3 regions of the Pantoea sp. S18 genome follow, and region 3 is predicted to be linked to each of the others. Evidence: riboswitches for the same ligand, from Rfam matches in the RefSeq annotation. Region 3 holds a riboswitch; each other region holds the start of a gene.
What was found. A riboswitch is a leader RNA that binds a small molecule or an ion and turns the genes downstream of it on or off. The one in region 3 is predicted to bind thiamine pyrophosphate.
Positions count from the first base shown of each region.

Region 1: it holds a riboswitch for thiamine pyrophosphate, as region 3 does, so the genes downstream of both, VIJ98_RS20540 (long-chain fatty acid--CoA ligase) here and thiM (hydroxyethylthiazole kinase) in region 3, are expected to answer to the same signal.
Region 2: it holds a riboswitch for thiamine pyrophosphate, as region 3 does, so the genes downstream of both, VIJ98_RS23935 (FAD-dependent oxidoreductase) here and thiM (hydroxyethylthiazole kinase) in region 3, are expected to answer to the same signal.

Region 1 covers NZ_CP142689.1:114,439-122,144, forward strand. Annotated here, with positions in the region: gene VIJ98_RS20515 (hypothetical protein) at 1-210, shown strand, start outside; gene VIJ98_RS20520 (DEAD/DEAH box helicase) at 210-2,666, shown strand; gene ddpX (D-alanyl-D-alanine dipeptidase) at 3,163-3,723, shown strand; gene VIJ98_RS20530 (NYN domain-containing protein) at 3,742-4,431, opposite strand; gene VIJ98_RS20535 (DksA/TraR family C4-type zinc finger protein) at 4,768-5,034, opposite strand; TPP riboswitch at 5,147-5,274, shown strand; gene VIJ98_RS20540 (long-chain fatty acid--CoA ligase) at 5,376-6,458, shown strand; gene VIJ98_RS20545 (acyl-CoA reductase) at 6,455-7,706, shown strand, end outside.
Region 2 covers NZ_CP142689.1:865,060-872,765, forward strand. Annotated here, with positions in the region: gene VIJ98_RS23905 (ABC transporter substrate-binding protein) at 1-199, opposite strand, end outside; gene VIJ98_RS23910 (ABC transporter permease) at 209-943, opposite strand; gene VIJ98_RS23915 (ABC transporter ATP-binding protein) at 927-1,643, opposite strand; gene VIJ98_RS23920 (ThiF family adenylyltransferase) at 1,640-2,605, opposite strand; gene VIJ98_RS23925 (thiazole synthase) at 2,617-3,375, opposite strand; gene thiS (sulfur carrier protein ThiS) at 3,379-3,576, opposite strand; gene VIJ98_RS23935 (FAD-dependent oxidoreductase) at 3,560-4,504, opposite strand; TPP riboswitch at 4,634-4,753, opposite strand; gene VIJ98_RS23940 (6,7-dimethyl-8-ribityllumazine synthase) at 4,929-5,366, shown strand; gene VIJ98_RS23945 (MFS transporter) at 5,461-6,774, opposite strand; gene VIJ98_RS23950 (pirin family protein) at 6,962-7,687, opposite strand.
Region 3 covers NZ_CP142688.1:2,800,149-2,807,854, reverse strand. Annotated here, with positions in the region: gene VIJ98_RS12945 (beta-N-acetylhexosaminidase) at 1-1,211, opposite strand, end outside; gene chiP (chitoporin ChiP) at 1,263-2,660, opposite strand; TPP riboswitch at 2,929-3,024, shown strand; gene thiM (hydroxyethylthiazole kinase) at 3,058-3,843, shown strand; gene thiD (bifunctional hydroxymethylpyrimidine kinase/phosphomethylpyrimidine kinase) at 3,840-4,640, shown strand; gene fbaB (class I fructose-bisphosphate aldolase) at 4,788-5,840, shown strand; gene VIJ98_RS12920 (GntR family transcriptional regulator) at 5,906-6,592, opposite strand; gene VIJ98_RS12915 (mannitol dehydrogenase family protein) at 6,691-7,706, opposite strand, start outside.

The sequences.
Region 1 (7,706 bases), on a different replicon from region 3:
TACGAAAAGAAAGCATCCAGTATTGATAATTATGTCTTTTTCATATCAAATCTTTTTTATGATGTGAGTTTTAAAACAATAGAAAAAACTGTTATGGATTTTCATAATCACGTCATTGATAAAAAAGAATTTGCTGATGTATTTAGTTTTTCCATACAAAAAAGCACTTTAAGAAAAGTTGTAGAATTTTTGATTGAGGAAAGCAAATAATGAGTAGCCCAAAACATCAACCTTTAACATTGATGCAATTAAGGAAGACAAACTTTATTGAATATTACTCAAAGCTATTTCATAAGGCTGCACTTACATCGCAAGATATAAAAATATTATTATCATTAACAATTATATTTATAAACCAAAATGATATCCATATCAGACGATTGGGTTATAGAGTTGCGTTGCTTTATGCAATTAAGACAAAAGATTATGTTCCACTATATGAAATAGCCATTAATCAAGGTTTGATTCCTGTTGCAAAATCATTGAGTAATTATTTCTTAACATCTAATGATGATGCTTTTATTAAAACACTATCAGATGGTTTTTCGGATGTTTTTGTTGAGAACGGGATTACATTGACTCAACAACAAAGTGATATGAACATTTTCCTCAAAGAAAGCGAAGGTAATGATGTCGCACTGGTAGCACCAACTTCTTATGGAAAATCAGATACTATTATTAAAGAAATTAAGAAAGATGAACATGGTAATAGATGTGTTATTGTACCATCAAAAGCTTTAATCTCACAGACTAAAAATAATATTCTCAAATCATATGACTCTAAAATCAAAGTTATAACTCATCCTGAAATGTATAAAGGGCTTGAGAATAATATTTTTGTTTTAACGCAAGAAAGAGCATCTAAGTTATTATCTAAAAATAAGAAATTCAGATTTGACATGCTTCTAATAGATGAAGCTCATAATATTTTAGAAAACTCACCTCGCAGTAAACTATTAGCTAGTGTGATTTGTAGATCAATATTCCGTAATGCAAATCTTAAAACTAAGTATTTTACGCCGTTTCTTAACGATGCTAATAATTTGGCATTAAAGAAGGTTGATCAAGAAGTTACGAGTTATAAAGTAAATGAATACGTTAAAAGCGAAGTAATTTATCTTTATGACTTTAGAGAGCGATTTAATACTTACCAAAGATATGATCAGTTTTTAGATAGATGGGTAAATATAAAGAATCCTTTAAGTAACTATATTGATCTGATAAGGGATAAGGCGTTAAATAAAAACATCATTTACTTTAATAGTCCTAAAAAACTTGAGGCGTTCGCCCGTGAACTTTGTAGCGACGCCAGTGATACAACCTGTGATATTATTGATAAAGCTTGCCGAGAGCTATCGGAAAATATTGATGAGAATTATTTGATTATAAAGTGCTTAAGAAAAGGAATTGTATATCATCATGGCTCTATGACTGATAGTGTGCGAATTTATATCGAAACAGTATTCAAAAGATCCTCTAACATCAAATATCTTGTAACAAACTCGACTCTTCTTGAAGGTGTCAATTTACCTGTTGAAAGACTATTTATTTTAGAAAATAAGAAAGGGCGCTCATCACTTAGTCACTCACAATTCAATAACCTGGCAGGAAGAATAAATAGGTTTGGTGATGTTTTTGTAGAAAATAAGCCATTCAAAGTTAATAAACTTTTACCGGCTATTTTTATTATTGGTACAGAAGAGTATAGTGGGAAAAAAACAAATTTAATTGATTTTACTAAGAAGGTGTCAAAGGTAGATAGTAAACGGTTCGATCAAGTTAATAATGTTTTATTAAAGGAGGTTATAATCGATGATTATAATTTAGAGGATTTTCGTAATTCTATAGATAACTTGGAAAACTTAGAAAAGGGTATCATTTCAGACTATGATGGTAATTATGTTGCCACTGAAATAGGTAAATTATTGTATGAAAATAATATTTCTGAAATTAATATTCATGAGTGTGAGAATGATATTCAAAAAGAAATTGATCATTTATTAAAAAGTAATACATTAATATCAGATGAAGGGGAATTGATAGGGCTAATTTCAGCTCTATTTATAAGTAAGATAAGTGATGGTGAAAGATACAATGAGTTATCAAGGTTAAAAAATATAGATGCTCAAAAATTTTACGCAATGTTTTTGACATGGAAAGTAAAAAACACACCTTTCAAGTTAATTATAAGAAATTTCATCAATTATTGGGATAGTATTCCTGAAAATACACAAAAAGAATTTGTCTTTGTTGGTAAGTGGGGTGATGAAACATTCGGCACTGGCTATCGTCAGCATTGGGTCAATATTAATAAGAAAACGCGAGCTGAAAAAATAAATCTTGCAATAGTTAGGATTAAAGAAGAGGATGATTTTTTAGATTATCAGATATTTAAGTTCATTGAAGTCATTCATGATATCAAACTAATTGATGAAAACTTTTACCTTAAATTAAAATACGGAACCTTGAACAAAACTGTAATTTCATTGATTAACGATGGGTTTAGTCGTGGCTTATCTGATTTGATTATCAGTCATTATAATAAGTATCTTAAAGTGTCAGAAGGTGGTGATGTTACAATCGACAAGGAAATAATAAGTTCTATGATAGACAATGAAGAGAGTGAGATATTCTTATTGGAGGCTAAATTAAATTTAGGTGGGTAATTGCTTATAATAATATAATTAACGCTGTTTAATGCTTTGAATTTTAAGTGAAGCGAGTTGAACTGTTTTACTTTTAAAATTTATTTGCAAAAGTGGCATAAGCACTAAAGCCAAGTATATATAACTTAACATATCAATTCTTTTATGGTGGAAATAATAAAAATTATTAACATGATGGCGCGTAATAAAAATTAGTAATGCCATTGAAAGTTTGGTTAGAGGATATTCGCTGGTTTCTAAAATAGCAATCGTCGTGGCAAGAACCTGATTTTGAGGCTGAGACTATGGTGCTGAGAAGAAGTCCATCTCAAGTCTAGAAGAAATAAACTGCTTGCGAAAGAAACCTTGAAAAGTCTTGTTGGATGAACTGAAATACAAGCTGTTATGTATTTATAAAAGAGTTTTATGGGGCCAGAATTTAAATTCCAACTCTTTATGTTCAGAAAGGTAGATAAGTTATGAGCGGAGATTAATTCCAGTGCTTAAAGGATATGATATGACGCAGTTTGTTGAACTGATTGATTTAGCCGTAACCTTTCCCGCTTTACGTTTCGATCTGAAATATGCCACGGCGGATAACATCGCAGGCTATGCCATTTACCAGGAGACCAAAGCGCTGCTGCATCCGGCCGCCGCCGAGGCACTGGCAAAAAGCATTGAGATTGCCCGGCTGGCGGGATTCAGTTTGTTGGTACTCGATGCCTATCGGCCGCAGCAAGCGCAGTGGCACTTGTGGGATGCCTGTCCGGATAAAGATTATGTGGTGCCGCCCGCGCAGGGTTCGAATCACAGTCGCGGTGTGGCGATTGATTTGACGTTACTTGATGCACAAGGCCAGCCGCTGGATATGGGCACCGCCTTTGATGCGATGGAAGTGGAATCGCATCCCTATCATCCGAATGTCCCCGCCGAAGCACAACGTAATCGCCTGCTACTGAACGCAATTATGTTTGGCGGCGGTTTTGTCGCCATGCCAACCGAATGGTGGCACTTTGAGCTGCCTAATGCGAAAAGCTATTCATTACTTGATGAGCAGTTTGGCTGCGTTGTGCGTTGAATGGTGTGGTTGTCATGCCTACCAATATTCGGGTTTCACCGCAGGTTTTTTATGCGTCGCAACCCGAACAGGAAACTGGCATGCATCAAGCTCTTCATTGGTGATCGTTCTGCGTATCCAGTGACTATGATTTTGCAGTGAACCCGGAACACCACGTACGTTGCCTTGGCGGTGCGGCAAAATTATCCCGATGCGAACTTCGGGATAATCTTCGCGAATAGCCTTGAGTGCTGGCGTCATGTCGGTGTCAGCCGATACTAATACCAGCTGCGCGATCCTCTCTTCTATTGGCAACTTCTGCTGTTTAGCAAACAAGCGATACATACTGATGGCAATATTCACGTCGGTTTCTTTTTCTTCCAGCTCCCAGATATCTACCTTATCCAGACGTGATGCTGGCACGTTTTTACTGATAAAACGTGGAGCCCGAGTGTGCTCAAGTCGATGACGTCCGGTGAAGATATTTATTCCGGTCGTTTTCAGCGCGCGAATATAAGTATCCTGAGCGTGTCGGGATTCAATGCCGCGTGTGGCGAGGTGGGGAATAACCGAGGCGGTATAATAATTTACTGTTTCAATTATGGCAGCCGGATCCTGTACCCGGCATATATGCGACAGCAGCAATGACAAGTTGAGCCATTTATAAGGCGTACCTGCAAGGAGTCCATAAAATACATTGTATCCATCAATAAATATTGCAGTACGCACTCTTATCCTTCCTTAAGATACGAAAAAACCGGCCTAAGCCGGTTTTTTCACCCTAACGGCCAGCGAACTGAATCGCTGCGTACAGGGTTGAGTTGTGTGGCTAACTTATCAGCATTACTGGCTAAACTCAAGTTGCTCAAGGGGAAATCTAAGCCATGAATATTATAAATTTAGGCGCTACTTTCGGTTCCAGTAATAGTGCTGCAGTATTTAACTTTGAATAATCGGGAGATATGCGAATGGTCTTGCTTCAGATTAATGGTAATTCTAATAAAAAGTAACGAGTGCAAATGATATTTTAAAATATCCAGTAACCTGAATTATTAATCTAAATAACTACCGCAACTGACTATCTTTACTTCCACGGCGGTTATAACCGCTGATCGCCGCCTGTTTTTTATCGATCTTGCTCTGGCAATTCACGCAGTAACGCACGCCAGCTAATGCCGCGCGACGCGCTTCCGGGATCGGTTCGCCGCACTCGTCGCAAAACTCGGCACTTTCACCGTGGCCGAGATTCTCGCGCGCGCGGGCCACCGCGTCATCGACCGTGGCATCAATTTGTTTGTGCACTGCACCGTCTTCTGACCAACCGCCAGCCATACTTCACCTCCACAAATACTAATGCCCAAAGTATAAGACATGGCGTGATGAATGCCGGACAAGCCAGAATTTAACAAGGTTGACACATCATCGCGCGCCATCCTAGACTGCGGCTTGTTCCAAGGGGTGCTCTGTTAAGGGGCTGAGATTCTACCGGCTGACGTGTATGCGTTGGCAACGTAGTGACCCTCCGAACCTGATCCGGCTAATACCGGCGTAGGGATGCGGAACCGCAGGGCGATATTGCGCCCTGATTCCCTCTTTGTGCTTTGTAGCGGACAGTTCGCGCTCTTCAGGCGGTGCTTGAGAGTTTCTGCGCAATCGCAAAGGTGGCGACGTACATGAACGAAACACACATCATCCAGGCTCTGCTGATATTCCTGCAGCATGAAGAGGCCTCAGACGACGATTTCAACCAGCTGGCCCTCGAAATCTTCGCTTATCAGTTCGCACACAACCAACCTTATCGCCGCTTCGCCATCCAGCGCGGACGCACGCCGCTGACGGTGAAAAGCTGGCGCAACATTCCCGCCATCCCGATTAACGCCTTCAAAGATCTGACGCTCAGCTGCCGTCCCATCGACCAGATTGCCGAGATCTTCATGACCAGTGGCACCACCGGCACGGTAAAAGGGTGCAGCTACCATCCGACGCTGGAAGTGTGGAAGAAATCGATGCTACTCAACTTCCGCCGTCGCTTTATGGCGGGCAGCGAACGCATCCGCATGGGCATTTTGTTCCCGGATACCGTGGCGATGCCGAACTCGTCGCTGGCGACCTATCTCGATTTGGCGATGCAGGAGTGTGGCACGCCAGACAGCGAAGTAATGGTGGGCGAGCATGGCCTCGATATCGATCGCCTGTTTAGTGCGCTCGAGCAGGCCGAAGCCAGCGGTGAACCTTATGCGCTGCTGGGTGCCAGCTACAGCTTCGTGCCTCTGCTGGATGAAATGCAGCGCCAGCAACGCCGCTTCGCGCTGCCTGCCGGCAGTCGCATTCTCGATACCGGCGGTTTTAAAGGCCAGTCGCGCGAGATTGGCGCAGAGGAATTCTACGCTTCGCTCTCTCACGCCTTCGGCATCCCGCGCTCACACTGCATCAACATGTACGGCATGACGGAAATCAGCACGCAGTTTTACGATGCGGGCAATGAGCGCTGCCCGCCAGTGAAATCCGGGCCGCACTGGATCCGCACGCGCGTGGTCAATCCGCTTACCGGCGATGATGTGCCGGACGGCGAGGTTGGCGTGCTGGTGCATCATGATCTGGCACATTTCAACTCGGTTTCTGCCTTGTTAACCGAAGACGCGGGCGTGATGGTGCCCGGCGGATTCCATCTGCTGGGACGCGCGACCGGTGCTGATGCCAAAGGCTGTTCGCTGACCATGGAAGCGTTTCTCGCCAGCGCGCAGGCACCGCTGTGAAAGAAGTTGCCGGACATTTGCCGGGCCTTTCCGCTGACGAAGTGCAGTGGCACACGCTGAGCTTCAATCATCACGGCGAGCTCCTTGATGTTAGCGTTCCGCAACTTAATGACCAGCAGATCACGGCGCTCGCGGCGCGCATTCGCACCAACGCCCGCGCTTATCTTCATCAGCTAAGCGTGGCGCAGATCATCGCCATCATTGATGAAGCGGTAGCGCGACTGCTCGATCGCCATCATCCACTGCGCATCAAAGCCGAAAAGATGCTGCCTATCGTCACCGGTTACGACGCCGACATGGTGCGGCTTGGCCTCACCGGCTACCTGAAAACCTTTCGTCAGCCGCAGCTGAAGCGCTTTCTGGCGGAGGATTTCGCCGATCCGCAGATGCTCGACGATTTCCAGCCGCGCCCTAAAGGCGGCTTCGCGCGCGCGTTTGGCCCGCAACTGTTGATGCATATCTGGGCGGGCAACGTGCCGGGTTTGCCGCTGTGGAGTTTGATCTGTGGTCTGCTGGTCAAGGCGGGCACCATCGGCAAACTGCCGGGTAATGAGCCGCTGATGGCAAGCTGGTTCGCGCAGTTGCTGGCGGAAATCGATCCAAAACTCGGCGAGTGCATCGCGGTGGTGTGGTGGAAAGGCGGCGATGCGCAAACCGAGTCAACATGGCTGCACCAGCCCGATACGCTGGTGGCTTATGGCGGAAACCCAACGCTGGCGGCCATTCAACAGCGTTTGCCGGTTACCACGCGCTTTCTGCCGCACGGCCACAAAATCAGTTTCGGAATGGTGGCGCGTTCGGCGCTGAATGCTCGGCAGGGCGCGGAACTGGCTCGCCGCGTGGCGTATGACGTGATGCGTTACGATCAGGCAGGCTGCTACTCGCCACAAATGCTATTTGTCGAGCGCGGCGGCAAGGTGTCGCCGGATGAGTTCGCCAGCTATATCGCCCATGAACTCGCTGCGCTGGCGTACAAACATCCGCGCCGTCCGCTGGCTAATGATGAGATGAACAGCATTGCCGCGTGGCGTAATGGCGAGGAGATACGTGCGCTGGGCGGCGATCGTACGCTTTACGGCGAGGCGTCAGACCGTTGGGCGGTGGTGAGTGTTGATCATGCAGAACCTTTATCGCCTGCTGCGCTGGGCCGCACCTTGAAAGTGGTGTCCGTGGATGTGCTGGAGGAAGTGGTCGATTTGGTGGCGCAGCAGCGGCATTTCCTGCAAACCGCAGGCGTGGCGGCCGCGC
Region 2 (7,706 bases), on a different replicon from region 3:
CCGAAGCGGAATCGGCGGGCGCGATCATCTCCACATCCAGCCCCTCTTTCTTAAACGCACCGCTGTGCTGGGCAGCAAAAATCGCCGCGTGGTTGGGGTTGATAAACCAGTCGAGCAGCAGGCGAACTTTTTCCGCCGCCTGGACGTTAGCGGTCGCCAGCAGCAGCAACGCGGTCAATGCGATTCGTAGGGTATTCACGGTACTTCCTTATGTAGATTGCCAGAGGATTTTCTTACGCATCAGCGCCACGCTGCCCGAAAGCAGCAGCGCCAGAATCAGTAACAGCAGCAGTGCCGCGAAGCTGGTGGCGGTTTCCAGGCGCGCGTTGGATTGCATCATCAGATAGCCGAGCCCTTCGCTGGCGCCGACCCATTCGCCAATCACCACGCCAATCGGTGCCAAAACCACCGCCATCTGCAGGCCGGAGAAAAATTGCGGTAACGCGGCGGGCCAGCGCACGCGCCAGAAGATGCGGAAGCGCGATGACGTGCTGGTTTGCGCCAGTTCCAGCCAGCCGCCCGGCGTGCGGCACAATCCATCGAACAGCGATAAGCACAGCGGGAAGAACAGAATCAAGGCCGCCACCACCACTTTCGAGGCGATACCAAAACCGAGCCACAGCACCAGCAGCGGCGCAAGGGCAAACACCGGAATCGCCTGGCTGGCGGTGACCAGCGGAAACAGCACGCGACGCAGCAGCGGACTGGCCGCCATCAGCACCGCCAGCGTCACACCCGCGCCAACGCCCAGCAGCAGCGCCAACACAATTTCCGCCAGCGTATAGAGCGCGTGATGCCACAGCAGTTGACGATGCAGCCAAAGCGCTTCAAGCACTGCCTGCGGCGCGGGCAGCAGGAAGGTTGGCACACCGCTGTGACGCGCCAGCAGCCAGCCGCACAACAGCACCACGATCAGGTAGATCGCGCTAAACAATGTTTTCATGGGTATTCAGTCGGGAGAAGAGTTGAGCCTGCGCCTGCAGCACGTCGGGATGGTCAAACGCACGCGGCGCGTCACCGCCGGGAGCCGGCCAGCTTTCGATGGCCAGCGGCTGGCCTTGCAGCAGCAGAATGTCATCGGCCATGCGGCACGCTTCCAGCGGATCGTGCGTCACCAGCAGCACGGTTTTGCCTTGCAGTAATTCGGCGGTCAGCGTTTGCAGGCTGAGTTTGGTCATCACATCCAGCGTGGCGAAGGGTTCATCCATCAGCACCACGTCGCGCTGCGCATAAAGCGTGCGTGCCAGCGCCACGCGTTGCCGCATGCCGCCCGAAAGTTGCTGCGGCGGCGCATGCGCCACGTCGCTGAGTTTCACCTGCTCCAGCAGCGCCAGCGCGCGCGGACGATCCGGCTTTTCGCCGCTGAGCCGCGCCGACAGCATCACGTTGTCGAGCACGTTCAACCATGGATAAAGCAGATCCTGCTGGCCCATCCACGCTACATTGCCGCTTAAGCCCTGCACCGCGCCCTGCTGCGGCTGGAGTAATCCAGCCACCAGCCGCAGTAGCGTACTTTTGCCGATGCCGCTACGTCCCAGCATTACCGTGGTTTTGCCGCCGCGCAGCTGCAAATTCAGCCTCTGACAAAGCGGTTTATCGCCCCAGCTAAAACTCACATCGTTGAAGAGAATGTCCTGATTCATGGGCGATTGGCCGCCAGAATCGCCAGCTGATGAAATCCACGCTGCGCCAGCGCGCTGGCGGCCTGCGCGGCGCGGATGCCGCTGGCGCACACCAGCACGATGCGCTGCTGGGCGGGCGGCTGCCACGCCGCGATCGCCTGCGGCAAAATGCGCTCAACGTGATGCGCCACGCTGACCGGTGCTTCTTCACAGCTGCGCAGTTCAACAATGCAGTCATCAGCGGCAAGCATTGACGGGTCGATAAACGGCACTGCATGTTCCGGCTCTTCAGCGTCATCAAAGCGGAACTGGCGGAAATGCCAGTTCACGAAGTCGCAATTCACCAGACAACCGAGCGGTGAAGGCTGTAACTCCAGCAGCACGCTGAGCGCCATCTGCGCCTGCATCGCGCCGAGCGTTGCCACCGCCGGGCCCATCACACCGGCGGTGTTGCAGTTCGCCGCCGATGACGGCAAGCGCGGGAATACCGCGCGATAGCTCGGCGATCCACCACAGAATCCGCCGACGTAACCTTGCCGACCCAGCACCGAGGCGCTGATCAGCGGAATACCCGCCGTCATGCAAGCATCCGAAAGTTGGTAGGTGACGGCAAAGTTATCGGCGGCATCGATCACCAGATCGCATCCCGCTAGCGCCTGCTGCACATTGCTGGCGCTCAGCGACTGCTGCAGCGCCTCGATCTGCACTTGCGGATTGCGCTGATGTAACGCCTGCTGCGCGCGCAGCACTTTGGACTGGTCGATATCCTGCTCAGTAAACAGCGTTTGCCGATGCAGGTTATGCAGCGCCACCACGTCGTCGTCATACAGCCGAATATGCCCAACGCCCGCGCCCACCAGCTGCGGCAATAACGTGGCACCCAATCCGCCCGCGCCCGCCACCAGCACACGCGCCTTAAGCAGCTTCTGCTGCCCTGCTTCGCCGATTTCCGGCAGCATCATCTGGCGTTGATAACGTTGCATGTTTTCCTGCCTCAACTCAGATTTGCCAGGCCAAAGATCGGCGTGGACGCAGCGGCCATGTCGCGCTTCTCCATCAGGCCAGCAGCGCGTGCGGCTTGCCCGGCTTCAATCGCCAGCCGGAAGGCGTTGGCCATGCCGATCGGATCGCCCGCTTTGGCGACGGCGGTGTTGAGCAGAATGCCATCAAAGCCCATCTCCATCGCCTGCGCCGCCTGCGAAGGCGCGCCAATGCCAGCATCAATGATCAGCGGAATGTCACTGAACCATGCACGCATGGCGCGCAGGCCGTCGATGTTACGCAAACCCTGACCGGAACCAATCGGCGCGCCCCACGGCATCAACAGTTCGCAGCCCGCCGCCAGCAGCTTTTCGCCGACAATCAGATCTTCGGTGGTGTACGGAAACACCTGAAAACCCTCTTCGCTAAGGATGCGCGCGGCTTCCACCAGCGCGAAAGGATCGGGCTGCAGCGTGTCGGCATGGCCGATTACTTCCAGCTTGATCCACGCGGTATTGAACAGTTCGCGCGCCATGTGCGCGGTGGTGACGGCTTCTTTTACCGTGTGACAACCGGCGGTATTCGGTAACACGCGAATATTGAGGCCGGTCAGCAGTTCACGGAAAGCCGCGCCTGCCGCGCCTTCGCGCCGCAAACTGACGGTGATGATGTCGGTGCCGGAGGCGGCAATCGCCTGCTGCAAAATGGCGGGCGAAGGATAACCGGCGGTGCCGAGCAGGAAGCGTGATTGCGGCTCAAAATCGTAAAACATCGCTTAACCTCCCTGCATCGGTGACAGCACTTCAAGCTGGCAACCTTCATCCAGCAACTGCGTGTGGTACTGGCTTTTTGGCACAAACGCACCGTTGTAGGCGGTAGCGACACAGGCCGCGTCAATTTGCTGCTCGATCAGCAATTCGCTCAGGCTGTTTGCCTGCGTGCTGATGAGGCGGCCGTTAAGCTGAATGTTCATTTTTAAGTTCCCCAGAAAGACGCTGCATCAGTTGCTCTGCCAGCATCGGTGCCAGCAGAAAACCGTGGCGATACATGCCGTTGAGATAAAAGGTGTGATTGTGATAGTGGATTTCCGGCAGATTCGCTGGATAAGCCGGACGCAGCCCGCTGCCGCTCTCAATGACGCGCGCTTCGGCTAAGGCCGGATGGATGGCGTAGGCGGCGCTGAGCAACTCCATCATGGCGCGCGCGCTGATGGCGCTGGCATCGTCGCTCTCGATCATGGTGGCGCCGAGCATAAAGTGGCCACCGCGACGCGGCACCAGATAGCAGGGAAAACGCGGATGCAGCAGACGAATCGGCCGGGAAAACTGCACTTCATCGCTGTGCAGAATCAGCATTTCGCCGCGCACCGCACGCAGGCGCGGCAGTTCCGGCGCGGCGTGGATGCCGCGACAATCGATAATCTGCCCGCTCGGCGCGTGATTGTTGAATGGCACGCCGCGCGCGATCAGCTTGTCTCGCATCTCCTGCAGCGCCAGACGCGGATCGAGATGCGCTTCCCCGGCGAAAAACAGACCGCGCGCAAAGCGCCCTTCCAGCGCCGGTTCGATATCGGCGGGATCGCCCCATTGGTGCTGCTCGGTCATACGCGCGAAACGGTTGAGTTCCTGGCTATCGCGCGGCGGCGCAACCACCAACGTGCCCTGATGCTCGACGCTGCTGACGCGCTGTTGCCACCATGCGGCGGCGTGTTGTCCAAGGGTGATGACGTCGCGCGGCGCGCTTTCGGCTTCACACCAGGGCGCCAGCATGCCGCCTGCAAACCATGATGCCGGGCGGCGCGCGTCATCGCCAATCACCTGGACGTCTTCGCCGCGTTCCGCCAGCAAAGTAGCCACGCATAAGCCCGCCACGCCGCAGCCGAGCACGCTCCAGCGGCTCACAGCGCCGGTTCCGGGATGTTCAAAAAGGGGGAATTCACATCGGCCTCTCAGTGTTAGCTGAGACCCGCAGATACAGGAGAAGGGAAATGGCGCAACCATCGAGCTTGCCTGAGCGCCAGACAGCCCAAAGAACAAGACTGTCAGTCTTCCTACGCCAGTATCAACTGGGTCAGGTTCAAAGGGTCGCTAAGCCGCGCAGTGCGCTATTAGCCTCTCAGTCTCTTTGGCGAGACTCCCCCGACGCGTCTATTTGTATTGCAGGCGATGGTCGCCGTCAAGCGCGGAATAACCAGATGGTTTACAGGGAAATAAGCAGCAAGGCATTTATCGCTACCTCGGCTTTGTGGATCACAAACGTAACATATGGTATACAAACACATTATTTTATGCGCAAGAACCAATTACAGGTGATGTCGGAATATCCATGAAGAACATTAAAATTGCATTTATTAAAGCCGGCTGGCACAAAGAAATTGTTCATAATGCCCTGGTGGGTTTTGAAAAAGAATTAGCCGATCAATCCGTTGAAGCAGAATTAAAAGTGCTGGAAGTGCCTGGCGCATTTGAAATGCCGCTTCTTGCTAAGCGTTTGGCCGAAACCGGCAAATACGATGCGATTGTCTGCGCTGCGCTGGTGGTTGACGGCGGTATCTATCGTCATGATTTCGTTGCCGCTGCAGTGGTTGATGGACTGATGAATGTGCAGTTGACCACCAACGTGCCGGTGTTCTCCGTGTCATTAACGCCGCATAATTTCCAGCCGGTTGATGTTATTGAAAACTTCTATACCGAGCATTTCATCAAGAAAGGCAAAGAAGCGGCGCGCGCTGCGCTGGCTATTCACAATCTGTCGATTGATTGATGCATTAAAAAGGGAGCACCTCATCAGGCGCTCCCTTTTTATTTATTCTTAATATCTACGGTTAATATTCAGAATAGTGCCAGCCTCGCTTCACTCAATGTTTCACACTCATCAAATGATTTTCTTTCATATCTCGGCGCGTTTCAGATGGATTGATATCGCACTCTTTCGGCAGTAACAGCGTAAAGATTCCCGCAATTACCAGTGAACCCGCTAGCCAGCAAATCGCCACATTTTGGCTATACAGCAACGTCATGATCCCGACTAAGTACGGTCCGCAGAATCCGCCCAGATTACCCAACCCATTGATTACGCCACGCGCGCTGCCCGCCACTTCCGGCGAGGCGATACGCCCGGGAATTGACCAGAACGGGCTGGTTGCTGCTTTGAGGAAGAACCCGCACACCACCAGCGCGATATAGGCGGCGGCGACGTTGTCATGCAGCACCACCGACGCCAGCAAGGCGGCGGCAAAGCAGAAAAGCGACACCATCACCCACAAACGGCGCTTGCCGGTGCGATCGCTTAACCATGAAATGGCGTAGATGCCGAGCACCGTCGCCACAAAAGGAATCGCCGCCAGCAGGCCAACGCCCGCCATGTTGGTGCCGGTGAGATTTTTCAGGATACTCGGCAGCCACAGCGTGTAACCGTAATCGCCGGTTTGATAGAAAAAGTTGAGCGCCACCAATTTCATCAGGCCCGAATTGCGAAACACCGCTTTCAACGGCGCTTTGCTGACCGGTTCCTTTTGCAGATGTTGGGCCTTTTCGCGCGCCAGTTCGCGCAACAAATACTCCTTTTCACGTGCCGGTAACCAGCGCGCCTCTTCAGGACGATCGGCGATCACCAGCCACCACACCAGCAGCACCACCGCTGAAAGCAGGCCTTCGATAATGAACAGCCAGCGCCAGTCCAGCACATTGATGATGTAACCCGATATCGGCGCGGTGAACATGCCGCCTAACGGCGCGAACATCATGACAAAGGCGTTGGCACGTCCCAGCTCCTTTTCCGGGAACCAGTTGCTGACCATGGTTAACACCACCGGCAGCATGCCGCCTTCGGAAATCCCCAACACAAAACGCAGCGCCAGCAGTTGATAGTGATTGGTGACAAAACCGGTGGCGATCGACACCACCATCCACGCGGTCAGTGACCAGGCAATAAAGCGTTTGCCGCTGCCATTCACCGCGATACGCCCGCCTGGCACTTGTAAAAACAGATATCCGATAAAGAAGATGCCGCTCACCACGCCGGCCATTTGGCTGGTGATCGCTAAATCCTGATCCATGCCGCCAGGCAGCGCAAAGCTGATATTGACGCGATCCATGAATGAGACAATGCAGGTGATGAGAATCGGGGCGATGACGCGATACCAGCGCGTTCCGGGGATTTTTTCTTGCATGCTGCCCTCTCCATGTTAAGCCGTGATGCTTAGGTTCATTGGCTAACTATTAAAGAGAGTATGGAAATAATTATTGCGATCTTAATCACTGCAATTAATGTTAAGAAAAAGTGTTACAACCGCTGTGATCGCACATAAAAAAAAGCAGCGCGATGGCTCGCACTGCTCTTTGTTCTCTTTTTAATCATTAACGCTGCGGATGATTCACTTCCAGCGGACGCAGATCAAACACCAGCACTTCCGCATCATCGCCGTTAGCAAACTGCAGCGCGCTTTCGTTACGCACACGTGCACCGTCGCCTTCTTTAAACTTCACGCCGTTCACTTCGATGCTGCCGCGTGCTACGTGAATGTAGGCGTAACGATCGGCATCCAGCGCGAGAGTTTGCTGCTCGACACCGTCAAAAAGTCCGGCATAAATGCGGATATCCTGACGCACGCTGAGCGATCCGTTTTCCCCTTCCGGCGAAATAATCAGGCGCAGCTGACCGCGTTTGTCACTTTCCGAGACCGAAACCTGCTGATAACCCGGAGGTGAATTACGTTCGCCAGGCACGATCCAGATCTGCAGGAAGTGCACGTTGTCGGTTTTCGAGTGGTTGAACTCGCTGTGCGTGACGCCGCTACCGGCGCTCATCAGCTGCACATCACCCGGCACAATCACCGAACCGGTGCCCATGGAGTCTTTATGCTCCAGCGCGCCTTCCAGCACGTAGGAGATGATCTCCATGTTGTTGTGCGGATGCGCGCCAAAGCCGCGACCCGGTGCAACGCGGTCATCATTGATCACCAGCAAGTCTGAGAAGCCGGTTTGTTTTGGATCCCAGTAACTGGCGAAAGAGAACGTATGATGCGAATTCAACCAACCGTGGTCACCTACTCCGCGTTGTTCTGACAGGCGTTGTTCAATCATGGTCTGCTCCTCAAATTTG
Region 3 (7,706 bases):
TGCTGCTCGGTGAGATCGTGACAGCGCTTGCTGCCCACATCGGTCAATTCTGGCAGACCGGGAATTTCAATGCGCCAGGCTTCATCATCGGTCAGGTGGAAGTGGAATTTATTCATCTTCCAGGCCGCCATCTGATCGAGCATGCGCAGCACCGCTTGCTTGCTGTGGAAGTTACGCGCCACATCAAGGAAGGCGCCGCGATAGGCAAAGCGCGGGGCATCCTTGGCTTCAAGCGTGGCGATAATCGGTTTGCCTTCAGCGGGCACCAGCGACAGTAGCGACATCAAGCCGTAATAGACGCCCGCCTGGTCGTAACCAATGATATCGGTGCCGCGCGGCGTGATGCGCAGTTCATAAGCACCAGAAACCGCATCTGCGCCACGGAAATGATTAACGGCGATACGAGTATGAACGGCATAACCCGCTGACTGCTGTTTGAGTCCCATCAAATCGAAGCGCTGCTTAACCGCATCGGCTTGATTGTTCGCCAATACATCCAGATGCAAAGTGACGCCACGGCTCAGATCGACATCGGCAGCATGAACTTTCACCGTGCGCGGCGTTGGGGTGATTTGTCCGCGCAACGCGCTGGCAGGCAGTTGCGCCACATCGGCATTCCTGGTGAAGCGACTTTGCGGCAGCATCAGCACGTTTTTATCGTCGGCGATGCGCTTCCATTGGTCACCAAACGGTTTAACGAAGTCGCTGAGGTTTTCGGTATCGGTGCTGGTGATGATTTTTGGCGAGGCATTGGCGGCGGTGACGTACCAGCGCGGCATCACGTCAGTGATAAACAGCTGCCAGTATTCATTGACGATCGGGATCTCTATCGATTCGCCGGCCGCGATACCTTTGAATTTTTCCGTTGGTTCCAGTCGGGTAAGATCGCCGACGATGTGCGTCATTTTGAACTGATCGTTATCGACCCGCAGCGTTTCGTGCACGTTGCTCATGTAGATCGCCCAGTTTTTGCTGGTGAGCGCCGGGCCGTTGTTGGTCAGCGTAATGGTGGCGGTATTGCAGGATGCCCAATCGGCGCCGAGTTTTGCGCAGTTCACGCCGTGATCGGCAGCCTGATTGTCAGTGACCTGATACTGCACGCCGAACTGGCTGATTTGGTCAACGACCTGCTGATTGCTGCGCGGGGATGAACTGCAGGCGGCAAGGCCCATCACGCTCAGCGCCAGTAAACTGATTTTTAACTTTTTCATGCTGTTATCCTTTTCCACAGAGGTAAGTCTCTGGCTCCTGCCAGATCGGGGTCAAAACAGGGTGAATGGCGCGACGACCATAAATTTGATGTCTTTTTCGTCCTGAAAAATGTTGCCATAACCGCCGCTGTAGCTGGGAAGATCGCTGTGATTGTCGTAGCGGGTGTAATGCAGTTTGAATTGCGTGTCTTTGGCGCGGCCTTGCTGGATGGTGTAAACCAGGTCCATGCTCCATGCCGACTCTTTCAGGCGTTGGTTTTGGTCGTAAATCGGATTGGTGGAAGGCTTCGCGTCCCAGCCGTAAGCGTACGAAGTGCCGACCTGCCAGCCGGGTAATTGCCAGTGTCCTAGGTCGACCATCACACCGGCGAATAATGCTTTCTCACCGTTGGCGTTCCAGTCAGAGCGCGAATCCCACCACACATCCATGCGGCCATTCGAGCTGGCATAGGACGGCGTCATACGCTGCAGGAAGAAGCCCTGATTACCTTCGGCTTTTACCCATGTGCCTTCGAGACGGAAATCGAACGCGCCAAGCGTGTAGCCGAACGTCAGCGCCTGCAGCCAGGCGAGGCCATCGTAAACATCGTTGACCTGGCCCACGCCGCTGTTGTCACGATCCTTCGCACCGTAAAACTGATAGCTGGTGCGCAGTGGTGCATCGGCCAGCGGCAGCTGATAAGAGGCTTTGGCAAAATACTGATCCATGTAATTCGCCGCCTGGCCATATGCGCCTTCCAGCACCAGCGAGTTTTTGAAATCGTATTTGGCACCAAAGGATTGCAGCCACGGAATCTCCGTCACGCCATCGGCTTTGCGGAAGTTGTACATGTCGCGATACCACGGCGCTTTGTATTCGTCCGTCCACATCCAGGAGACGGAAAGGGCGCCCGCATCGCTAAAATCGAAGACGGTGCCAGCCTCAACACCGCGATAGGTGCCGGGCAGGAAACTCCAGTGCGGTGCCAGCAGCGTCTGTCCGCTGGGTTGCAGATAGCCTGCGCGCAGCCAGTTATCCTGCCATTTTGCCTTGATCGCCGCTTTATAAAGACTTAAGCCGCTCTTATCTCCGCTCCAGTCCTCGTCCCAGCGTGTACGGGCATTGCTGAAACCAATTTCATTCGGTGCTGCCGGGCCGCCATTGCTTAACTCCACTGCGCCAAATGCCGCCAGATCGAGGCCAATCACATCACCGGCATAACCGGATGAGAAGTCGAGATTGGCGTTAGCAGAGGCGTGATGCAGATTGGCATCGTACTGACCGTACGAGCCTTTTTGCGGATCCATCTCTTTACGATCGCGCTGGCGTTGCCAGTAAAACAGGTTGCCAGAGAGTGTGGAATCTTCGACAAAACCCGTGGCGTGGGCGGAGGGAACAGGGACAAAAGTACCGGCAAACAGGGCAGAGATAATGGCCGCAGAGAGCGGCGCGCGTGGAATCCGACGCATAGCAAATCCTCCGTGATGCTTCCATGAACAATTAATAAATCCGTATTGTTTCGTCATGAAACAAGTTGTGGGGGATGCTATTTTTCGCGACGCGAATTATCAATGGGATTTATTACAAAGTATGACATGGCACGCAAAAAGAAGGGTTTTTAAGGACTTTATTCAATCAGTTAGATGAACTTGTAAAATGTAACTTTGCGAGCAAGATCCACAGAGAAGGCGGCGATTGCTTGCTTTAATCTGGCTTGTTCCCTATGCTCGCCAACGTAGTTTTGACTCGGGGTGCCCCTCTAATACAGGGCTGAGATACACCCGCTGACCTGATCTGGATAATGCCAGCGTAGGGAAGTCAGATGCCTGACCGCATTCGCCTTCTTGATCGCCGGTTGGGAGCCTTATGAAACAGCCTGACCTTCTTTCCCCCGCGCAACTCGCGCACTCTTTGCAACTGCTGCGTCAGCAAGCGCCGCTGGTGCACTGCATGACCAATGACGTGGTGCAAACCTTTACCGCCAACGTGCTGCTGGCACTGCAAGCTTCGCCCGCGATGGTGATCGACCCAGAGGAAGCGGCGCAGTTTGCCGGTTTTGCCGATGCGGTGTTGATCAACGTAGGCACCTTAACCTGCGATCGTCGTGATGCGATGCTGGCGGCGGTGCAAGCAGCGCAAGCGGCAGGCACACCGTGGACGCTGGATCCGGTGGCGGTCGGTGCTTTAAGCCTGCGCACCGCCTTCTGCCAACAGTTGCTGAGCCTGCAACCGGCAGCGATTCGCGGTAACGCTTCAGAAATTCTCGCCCTGGCGCATCAGGCAATCGGCGGACGCGGCGTCGACAGCCTGCATCAACCCGATGCCGCGCTGAGCGCCGCTCAGCAGCTGGCGCGTGATTTCAACACAATTGTGGCAGTGACCGGTGAAGTCGATTACGTCACCGATGGCGCGCAGACATTCTCGATCCCCGGCGGCAGCCCGTTGATGACGCGCGTTGTTGGCACCGGTTGCGCGTTGTCAGCGGTGGTGGCGGCCTTCACCAGCTTGCCAGGCGATCGCCTGCAACATGTGGCTGCGGCTTGCCGCGTGATGTCGTTGGCCGGTGAACTGACAGCACGTCAGGTTGCCGGACCGGGCAGCTTTGTCGCTGCCTTCCTCGATACGCTGTGGACGCTGGAGGTGAAGGCATGAAACGCATCAACGCATTGACCATTGCCGGCACCGATCCGAGCGGCGGCGCGGGTATTCAGGCCGACCTGAAAGCCTTCTCCGCATTGGGCGCTTACGGCACCAGCGTTATTACCGCGCTGGTGGCGCAAAACACCTGTGGTGTGCAATCGGTCTATCGCATCGCACCGGATTTCGTCGGCGCACAGCTCGATTCAGTGCTGGATGATGTGCGCATTGATGCCGCGAAGATCGGCATGTTGTCCGAAACCGCGATAGTCGAGGTGGTCGCCGAGCGGCTGAAACGGGCCAGCCTGCCGTTTGTGGTGCTGGATACGGTGATGATTGCCAAAAGCGGCGATGCGCTACTGTCGCCAGATGCCGTAGCCAGCGTGCGTGAATTGCTGCTGCCGCAGGTGTCGCTGATCACGCCGAACCTGCCGGAAGCCGCGGCGCTGCTGGGACGCGCTATGGCGCAGGATGAGAAGACCATGTTGCAGCAGGGCGATGCGCTGCTCGATCTCGGCTGTGAAGCGGTGCTGATGAAGGGTGGGCATCTCAGCGATGCCGAAAGTCCGGATTGGCTGATTACCCGCGACGGACGCCAGCGCTTTACCGCGCCGCGTGTTAATACGCGCCACACGCACGGCACAGGTTGCTCGCTCTCTGCGGCGCTGGCAGCGTTGCGTCCGCGTCATGATGATTGGGCTGCAACGGTGGCCGAAGCCAAGGCGTGGCTACAACAGGCGCTGCTGCACGCCGATTCGCTGGAGGTCGGTAAAGGCATTGGGCCGGTGCACCATTTCCATCAATGGTGGTAGGGCGTAACGCCAGATTGCCGCTTTTTCACTGCGCATCCGTCTGAAAAATGGAGTCAGCAATTTGCCAGTCTGGCGCTTTCCGGTCCAGGCTGTTGGGGGCGAATCGGCATCGGCCGGTTCCAATCCAGCCATTTATCAGGAGCGAACATGACGGACATCGTACAGTTATTGGGCAAAGAGGCGGACAGCCTTCTTCAACATCGCTGCATGACCATTCCAGCGGATAGCCTCTATTTACCAGGCGCGGATTATGTTGATCGCGTGATGATCGACAACAATCGTTCTCCCACCGTACTGCGCAACATGCAAACGCTGTACAACACCGGACGTTTAGCGGGCACCGGCTATTTGTCGATTCTGCCGGTCGATCAGGGCGTTGAGCACTCAGCGGGTGCCTCCTTCGCAGCTAATCCGGCTTATTTCGATCCGAAAAACATCGTTGAGCTGGCGATTGAAGCCGGCTGTAACTGCGTGGCCTCCACCTACGGCGTGTTGGCCTCAGTTTCACGTCGCTACGCGCACCGCATTCCGTTTATGGTGAAGCTCAACCACAACGAAACCCTGAGCTATCCGACGCAATATGATCAGACGCTGTACGCCAGCGTTGAACAGGCCTTTAATCTGGGTGCGGTGGCGGTTGGCGCCACCATCTACTTTGGTTCTGAGCAATCGCGTCGTCAGATTGAAGAGATCTCGGCGGCCTTCGAACGCGCGCACGAGCTGGGAATGGTGACGGTTCTATGGGCCTATCTGCGTAATGATGCGTTCAAGAAAGACGGCGTCGATTATCACGCCAGCGCCGATTTAACCGGCCAGGCCAACCATCTGGCGGCGACTATCGGCGCGGATATCGTTAAGCAAAAGATGGCTGAGAATAACGGCGGCTATAACGCGGTGAAGTTTGGTCACACCGATGAGCGCGTCTACAGCAAGCTGACCAGCGAGAACCCGATTGATTTGGTGCGTTACCAACTGGCGAACTGCTATATGGGCCGCGCGGGATTGATCAACTCTGGCGGCGCTTCTGCCGGGGAAACGGATATCGCGGAGTCAGTGCGTACGGCGGTGATCAACAAACGTGCTGGCGGCATGGGATTGATTCTGGGGCGCAAGGCGTTTAAGAAGACGTTGAAAGAGGGCGTGCAGCTGATTAATGCGGTGCAGGATGTTTATCTGTCAAAAGATGTGACCATAGCCTAAATGTAAAAAGGTCAGCATAAATGCTGACCCTACGTAGGGTCGCCATTCATGGCGACCTCGTCCATTTAAGGTGCCTCAAACCACTCACTATTACGCTCGGCAATCGGCGTAATGGTCAAAATCATCTCCTGCAGATGACGGCGCATCGCGCTCTCAGCGGCTTCAACATCATGCGCTTTCAACGCGTTATAAATATCTTCATGCTGCTGAATCAAACGCTCCGGCGGCGACACTTCGCTCAGGGTCAGAAAACGCACTCGGTCCATGGTGGCTTTGATATTCTCTACCGTTTCCCACGCCAGCAGGCAGTTAATCCCTTCCGCAATCAGGCGGTGAAACTCATCATCCAGCCCTAAGAAGGCCTGGCTGTCATGACGTTCGGCGGCGAGACGCTGCAGCTGCAGGTTGTGCTCCAGCGCCATCAATCCGCTGGCACCAATCTCCTGCGCGGCGCGGCGTACCACGGCAATCTCTACCGCTTCACGGATAAAGCGGCCGTCGGCCACGCGTTGGGCGGAGATTTTGCGTACGAAGGTGCCGCGCTGCGGTAACACCTGCACCAATCCGGCTTCCGCCAGCTTGATGAAAGCTTCACGTACCGGCTGACGCGATACGTTAAAACGCGCCGACACTTCCTTCTCCGACAGCAGCGAGCCCGGATGAATAACGCAGGTCACAATATCTTTGCGCAGATAACGATAGATCTGCTGATTTACCGGTTCGCTGGTGGTTATGGTATAGGCAGTCGACATGCAGCAATATCCGTATTACGGCTGGCATCTGCCAGCCCGTTAAGAAAGGTTCAGTCTAATCAGCACGCTGCGTCTGCGCTACACATTTGTGCAGGCGCTTATCCTTGTGTGACGAGGCTTTGCACCGTGGCGCGCGCACCCTGTTGCACCAGCTGCTGATAGAGTTCGGTCACGCGTGAGACAAAGGCCGGCTGCTGCTGCAGATCGTCGCCAAACACCGCATTTAGACCTAGCAACGCTTTAACGCGCGCTGCACCGTCCTCACTGTTGGCCACGATATTTGCCAGCTGATCTTTCAGCGGATCGCGAATCTCAATCGCCTGGCCTTGCTCATCCACGCCGCTGACGTAGCGCATCCAGCCCGCCACACCCAGCAACACGAAGTCGCATGAAGTGCCGTTGCGCAGATGCCAGCGTGCGCTATCCAGCAGACGCTGCGGCAGCTTTTGCGTGCCATCGGTGGCGATTTGATAGGTACGATGTTTGATGGCGCGATTCTCGTAACGTGCAATCAGGGAATCGGCATAGGCTTCGAGATCGACGCCCTGCGTACGCAGCGTGGGTGCCTGATCCTGCAACATCAATGCGCGTGCCGCCGCACGATAGCTGGCATCGGCCATGCAATCGCTGATGTGCTCATAACCGGCGAGAAAACCAAGATAGGCGAGGAACGAGTGGCTGCCATTGAGCATACGCAGCTTCATCTCTTCGAACGGCAGCACATCGCTGACCAGCTCCGCACCGGCGTTTTCCCACGCCGGACGTCCGTTAACAAAGTTGTCTTCGATGACCCATTGGAAAAACAGCTCAGCTTCTACCGCCACCGGATCGCGGCTGCCTAAACGTTCGGCCAGCGCGTCGAATGCCGCATCGGTCATTGCCGGGACGATGCGATCAACCATAGTTGAAGGGAAGGTGATGTGCGTCTGGATATAATCCGCCAGTTCAGCGCTGTGGCGCTCGGCCAGCTGAGTAATCACGTTACGCGTGACATGGCCGTTTTCCGGCATGTTGTCGCAGGACATCACGCTAAACGGCGGCAGATGGCGTTCGCGGCGACGGATAATGGCCGCCAGAATCAGGCCGGGCAGTGAGCGTGGCTGAGTAGGATTTG